Regions from separate parts of the Jeongeupia sacculi genome, predicted to be linked through region 2. Evidence: predicted binding sites of a transcription regulator. Region 2 holds the regulator's gene; each other region holds the start of a gene.

Region 1 (2,265 bases), 1.4 Mb from region 2:
GTAGATAACGCCGGTTGGTGCAGGGCAAACGCAGGAGTCGCAGGCTGCGTTGCTCACGCTGATTACCCGGCTATCGTTTGCATGATCGGCATGGAGGCCCGCCCCGGCGTGCGCTGCTGGATTCGCGTTTTCATGTCGCATCGCGCGCAGCGAGGAAAAAGCCGGCACTTGTCGGCGCCGGCCTTGGGTTTACCAGCTCGATTCGCGCTCCGGGCTTGCACTGATCTTGTGGATCGACAGATCGGCGCCGTTGAATTCTTCCTCGTCGGATAAACGCAGGCCGACGGTCTTCTTCAGTGCGCCGTAAACGATCAGCCCGCCGGCAAAGGCGATCACCACGCCCATCAGCGTGCCGACCACTTGCGCCCAGAAGCTGACGCCACCGGCGCCGCCGAGCGCTTCCAGACCGAAGACGCCGGCGGCGATGCCGCCCCAGGCGCCGCAGATGCCGTGCAGCGGCCAGACGCCGAGTACGTCGTCGATCTTCCAGCGGTTCTGCACCACGGTGAACAGCCAGACGAAGCCGGCACCGGCGACGCCACCGACGACCAGCGCGCCGAGCGGGTGCATCACGTCCGAGCCGGCGCAGACGGCGACGAGGCCGGCGAGCGGGCCGTTGTGGATAAAGCCGGGGTCGTTCCTGCCGGCCCACATTGCGGTCAGCGTGCCGCCGACCATTGCCATCAGCGAGTTCATCGCGACGAGGCCGGAGATGCCGGCGATTTTCTGCGCGCTCATCACGTTGAAGCCGAACCAGCCGACGATGAGGATCCACGCGCCGAGGGCGAGGAAGGGAATGCTCGACGGCGGGTGTGCGGCGACGCCACCGTCCTTGTGGTAGCGGCCACGGCGCGCGCCGAGCAGCAGTACGGCGGCGAGGGCGATCCAGCCGCCGACGGCATGCACCACCACCGAGCCGGCGAAGTCGTGGAACGGCGCACCAAAGGTGGTCTTGAACCAGTCCTGCACGCCGAAGTTGTTGTTCCACATCATCCCTTCAAAGAAGGGGTAGATGAAGCCGACCAGCAGGAAGGTCGCGGCCGATTGCGGGTGGAACTTGGCGCGCTCGGCAATGCCGCCGGAGACGATGGCCGGAATGGCGGCGGCGAAGGTCAGGAGGAAGAAGAAGCGCACCAGCTCGTAGCCGCTGTCCTTGGCGATCTCGGTCACCGGGCCGAAGAAGTGCGTGCCGTAGGCGATGCCGTAGCCGATGAAGAAATACGCGATCGCCGAGACGCCGAAGTCGGTGAGGATCTTCACCAGCGCGTTGACCTGATTCTTCTTGCGGACGGTGCCGAGCTCAAGGAAGGCGAAGCCGGCATGCATCGCCAGGATCATGATCGCCCCGAGCAGGATGAACAGCACATCGGTGCTGGTTTGGAATTGGTTCACTGCATGCTCCCTGATGTTGGCGCTTTGAATCGGTGCGCCTTGTGTGCGGTGCACCGAAAGCAAGCAGCGTGCCGAAGCAATCAGGTGGCTGTTTTCAAACGGATTGTTTCGTTTCGGCTGGCTGGTATCGCTGAATGGTTGCGCCGATTTGGTGCGGCACCGGTCCTGGTTTGGCCTGATCTGCACTCAAAAGGGGCTTTGTGGCGATGCTGGGGCGTGGCGCCGGCCGAGCTGGAGCAATAAAAAAGCCCGCATTGCGCGGGCTTTTGGCGGGGCAGAACCAAACCGGGTTAGAAGCCGGTCCAGGTACCGAGCAGCAAGCGGTACGAGTCGGTACCGGCTTTCGCACCGTACGATGTGCCGTAGGTGGCACCGATGTTGCCGTTGGTATCGTTGGTGCCGTAACGCACGTCGAAGTAGCCGGCGGTATTCTTCGACATCGTGTAGGTATAGCGCCCGAGCAGCGTCTGGCTGTCGCTGTCGTCGATCTTGCTGCCGTTGATGTCCTTGGCGCCGAAGAAGTAGTTATAACCGAGCGAGAAGCTGTTCTTGCCGAAGGCATAGATGCCCTGCACCCAAGCATGCTGCTGTTCCGGGCCGGTGAAGTAGTTGCAACCGCCGACGTTGTCGGCAAAGCCGCCGCCTTCGCCGGCACCAGCGTTGGCCGACGCCGTGCATTGCCACCACTTGTAGCCGCCGCGCAGGGTGAAACCGCTGTCGCCGAAGGTGTAGCCGCCGGCGATAAAGGCGAATTCGTCCTGGTCATCGCTGACGTGGCCATCTTTCAGGCGCGGTTTGGCCTGCTGGTAACCGACGTTGAGCATCGCGCCGTAGCCGCTGTAGCCGGCGGTGATGTCGGCGAAGTATTCGTTG
Region 2 (2,265 bases):
GATATCGGCCATCTGCCGATGCACGAACGTGCCCGCATGGGCGTCGGCTATCTGCCGCAAGAGGCGTCGATTTTCCGCAAGATGACGGTCGAGCAGAACATTCTGGCGGTGCTCGAGCTGCACGTTGCCGACAGGGTCGAACGCGCCCGGCAGCTTGATGCGCTACTCGAAGATCTGCATATCTCGCATCTGCGTGAAAACAATGCCATGAGCCTCTCCGGCGGCGAGCGCCGTCGTGCCGAGATTGCCCGTGCACTGGCGGCGAGCCCGCGCTTCATCCTGCTGGACGAGCCGTTCGCCGGCGTCGACCCGATCGCGGTGATGGACATCCAGCGCATCATTCGCTTCCTCAAGGAACGCGGTATCGGAGTCCTGATTACCGACCACAATGTGCGCGAAACGCTGGGGATCTGCGATCGTGCGTACATCATCTCCGAAGGCTCGGTGATGGCCTCGGGCTTGCCGAGCGAAATCATCGCCGATGAACAGGTACGCAGGGTTTATCTCGGTGAACATTTCCGGATGTAAGGCGGGCGCATGAAGCAATCGCTGCAACTTCGCCTTTCGCAACAGCTCAATCTGACGCCGCAGCTGCAGCAGTCGATCAAGCTGCTGCAGTTGTCGACGCTTGATTTCCAACAGGAGGTCGAGCGCTTCCTGGCCGAAAACCCGCTGCTTGAGCGCGGCGAAGACAATCACGCCTCAAGCGAAGGCGAAGGTAGTGCCGAAGCGCCGACCGAGAACAGCAGCAGCGACGATGCGCCGGCGAGCGAGTCGGCGTTCGACAACGACGACTGGGGCTGGGAAGGCAGTGGCGGCGGCGCGCGTGGCAGCGGTGATGACGACGATGATTTCGACCCCGCCAGCAACATCGCCCGCGAGCTGACCCTGCGCGAGCATCTGCTGGCGCAAGCCGGGCTGCTGCCGATTCCGTTGCGGGATCGCGCCGCGCTGACCTGGTTGATCGACGCGCTCGACGACGACGGCTTTCTGACCCAGCCGCTTGAGGAAATCCTCGCGCTGTTGCCGGCGGAACTTGCCGGCGAGTTCGAGTTCGAATCCGATGACCTTGCGATTGCCCTGGCGCGGCTCAAGCAGCTCGAACCGCTGGGCGTCGGCGCGAAAGATATGGCCGAGTCGCTGGCTTTGCAACTGGCGGTCTTGCCACTCTCTGACGCACGTCAACTTGCGTTGGGGATTGTGCGGGACAGCCTCGATTTGCTCGCGGCACGGGACTACACTAGGTTGAAACGTCGCCTGAAATGCGATGAAACGGAGCTGAAGGCAGCGCAAGCGCTGATCGTCAGCCTGAATCCGCGGCCAGGCGCGCAATGGAGCGACGAATCGTCGCATTATGTTGTCGCTGATGTACTGGTCAGCAAGCTCAAGGGGCAGTGGCGAGTGCGCTTGAACGACGCGGCCAGACCCAAGCTCAGGGTCAATCGGATGTACGCCGATATCCTGCAACGCAGTGATGGCGGTTCGATGGCCCGCGAGTTGCAGGAAGCCAAATGGCTGGTCAAGAGTGTCCAGCAGCGTTTCGACACCATCCTGCGCGTCGGTCAGGCGATCGTTGATAAGCAAAGCGCGTTCTTTGAACATGGTGAAATCGCGATGCGGCCCTTGGTGCTGCGCGATATTGCCTCCGAGCTTGATCTGCACGAATCCACCGTTTCGCGGGTGACCACCCAGAAGTACATGCTCACGCCGCGCGGAATTTTCGAGTACAAGTATTTCTTCGGCAGCCATGTCGAAACCGAAGCCGGCGGGGAAGCTTCCGCTACTGCGATCAAGGCGCAGATTCGCCAGCTGATCCAGCAAGAGGACAAGCAAAAGCCTTTATCGGATAGTGCCATCGCTGATGCGTTGGCGGGGCAAGGGGTCGTGGTTGCGCGACGAACCGTTGCCAAGTACAGGGAGGCGATGCAAATCTCTCCCGTCAATCTGCGCAAATGCCTGTAACGGCGATTTACCTGAAGGAGAAGACCTATGAACCTCAATATCAGCGGCCATCACCTCGAAGTGACTCCGGCGATTCGTGATTACATCACGAGTAAACTCGACCGAATCACACGCCATTTTGACGCGGTGATCGAAGTGGGCGTCGTCCTGTCGGTCGAACGCCTGCAGCAGAAAATTGAGGCAACCGTGCATGTGCCGGGTAAGGCGATCCACGTGGAGGCAATTGACGAAGACATGTATGCCGCGATCGACGCGCTGGCCGACAAGCTTGACCGGCAGGTCGTCAAGCACAAGGAAAAACGG
Region 3 (2,265 bases), 1.5 Mb from region 2:
CTTCGAGTGGTCGAGATTGCCGCTCAGCGTTTCGCCCGACAGCGTGTCGACATCGGCGTTGCTGACGAAGAACAACGGGTTGCCGTCGTACAGCAACGCGCCGCCTTCGGCATTGGTCCGTGATTCGAGCTTCAGCGGTGTGGCGTCGCCCAGCAGGCGGCGGATGCGCTTCTCGGCGGCCTCTTGCCGCTGCTGCGGCGTCGATCCGAGCAGATTGCTGCGGAACGTGGCGATGACACGGTTGTTCAGTATCAAGGTGGCATCGTTGCTGACCGCGGGTGCCGATGCATCGTTGGCATGGGCGACGAGGGATAGGCAGAGCAGGCAGAGGAGGGCGAGCAGGCGCATGGGAGTCGGGGCTAAATGAGGTGAGAACCGTTTATCGGGCAGGCAGCCGAAAGCATCACAGCTTGTTATTGATAATGAATCTCATTTATGTTTGAATGAGATCCACCGGCGGCAAAAGCCGGATCAAATATCATCATACAAGGAAGAACCCTTCATGAACGCTTACCTGGTAGGCGCCGACGTGCTCGGCAACATCCCCGATCTGCTTACCCGTTACGGCATCACGATCCACAAGCACGTGTCAGGCCGCCATGCCGCGCATCAACGCAAGCCAGCCAGCCTCAAGGGGGTGGATCTGATCATTCTTTTCACCGATTTCCTTGGTCATAACGTCATGCGCCATTACCGCGAGATGGCGAACGAAGAGAACATCCGTTTCGTTGCGTGCCGTCGTTCGGTCTGTTCGCTTTCGCAAACACTCGACAAGCTCGGCCACTGCGCTACCCAGCCGTGCGATACCTGCCCGCAGCGCAAATTGCATTGATCCGGCAGTACGGCGGCAAAACTTGCCGCCATCGTCTTGCCACCAGGCCCGGCCATTGTTGCCGGGCCTTGTTTTTATTTGCTTTGGGCTCGCTTCGCTGGGTGGCACGCTTCCTGCTTATTAAGTGTTCTCTGATTGACCACCCGGCAAAACGCATGCTCGGACGCATCGACGATTACTTCCGCCCGCAGGAAACCGCGCTCAGGCTTCGCAGCGAACGCCAGCAGGTGCTTGCCGCCAATATCGCCAATGCCGATACGCCGAACTACAAGGCGCGCGATTTCGATTTTGGCGCCGCGTTCAAGGCGGCACTGGGCGGCGTCGCGCAGCCTGCGATGAAGCAGACCGATGCGCGCCATCTGCAGTCGAGCACCACGGTTGATCCGTTTGCACCGCAACTTGGCTACCGCGTGCCGGCGCAGGGCGCGATCGATGGCAACACCGTCGAGATGGACAACGAAATGAGCCAGTTCGCCGACAACACCCTGCGTTATCAGGCGGCGCTGACATTCATGCAGAGCCGGATTTCGTCGATGAAATCCGTCCTTAGCAACCAATAAGGTTCGCCATGTCGCTGTTTCAGGTTTTCGATATTGCCGCGTCGTCGATGAAGGCGCAGTCGCAACGACTCAATGCCGTTGCCAGCAATCTGGCCAACGCCGAATCGGCCACCAGCTCGAACGGCCAGCCGTATCGCGCCCGTCAGGTGGTGTTCCAGGTGGCGCCGCTGCCCGGCGGCAGCGCCACGACGCCGGGCGTGCGCGTCGCCGGCGTGATCGAAGATCCGTCGCCGCCGAAGCTGGTGTACGAGCCGGCCAACCCGCTGGCCGATGCCAATGGCTACGTGGCGATGCCCAATGTGAATGTGGTCGAAGAAATGACCAATATGATTTCCGCATCGCGCTCGTACCAGACCAGCGCCGATGTGATGAATACCGCCAAGACCCTGCTGCAGCGCACCCTGCAGCTGGGCCAAATCTAATTTCCCGGGGAGCGAACCATGTCCGCCGTCAATGCCACCAGCGGTTTCGACTACAGCGCCTTGAACGCCAAAGCTGACAAGGCCAAGGATACCGCTGCCGATATGCAGCAGAGCTTTCTGAAGTTGCTGATTACGCAGATGCAGAATCAGGATCCGATGAACCCGATGGACAATGCCCAGACCACCTCGCAGCTGGCGCAGATCAATACCGTCACCGGCATTCAGAATCTGAATGCGACGATGGCGTCGATGATGGCGGCGATGTCCGGCTCGCAAGGGCTGCAGGCGGCATCGGTGATCGGCAAGGATGTGATGGCCCCGGTGAAGACGCTGAGCTACCCGGGCAAGGACGGCATCGATCTGGGGATGGAACTGCCGGTCGGCCACAGGGGCACCCAGCTGGCGATCGTCGATGCCACCGGTAACGTGATCGAGAAAGTGGATATTCCGG

Evidence for each region. The regulator sigma-54, encoded in region 2, starts transcription at its own class of promoters, with help from an activator protein. The targets are predictions, from matches to a motif close to CTGGCACGCTTCATGCTT.
Region 1: a site for sigma-54 is predicted at 1,450-1,467, ahead of JLC71_RS08435 (ammonium transporter). Genes of this name have one in related genera too.
Region 3: a site for sigma-54 is predicted at 934-951, ahead of flgB (flagellar basal body rod protein FlgB). Genes of this name have one in related genera too.

The regions. Positions count from the first base shown of each region.
Region 1 is NZ_AP024094.1:1,775,812-1,778,076, reverse strand. Features, by position in the region: gene JLC71_RS08435 (ammonium transporter) at 190-1,392, opposite strand; gene JLC71_RS08430 (porin) at 1,683-2,265, opposite strand, start outside.
Region 2 is NZ_AP024094.1:3,140,521-3,142,785, forward strand. Features, by position in the region: gene lptB (LPS export ABC transporter ATP-binding protein) at 1-528, shown strand, start outside; gene JLC71_RS15170 (RNA polymerase factor sigma-54) at 538-1,962, shown strand; gene hpf (ribosome hibernation-promoting factor, HPF/YfiA family) at 1,990-2,265, shown strand, end outside.
Region 3 is NZ_AP024094.1:1,610,517-1,612,781, reverse strand. Features, by position in the region: gene JLC71_RS07635 (mechanosensitive ion channel family protein) at 1-348, opposite strand, end outside; gene JLC71_RS07630 (DUF2325 domain-containing protein) at 503-832, shown strand; gene flgB (flagellar basal body rod protein FlgB) at 988-1,392, shown strand; gene flgC (flagellar basal body rod protein FlgC) at 1,401-1,814, shown strand; gene JLC71_RS07615 (flagellar hook assembly protein FlgD) at 1,833-2,265, shown strand, end outside.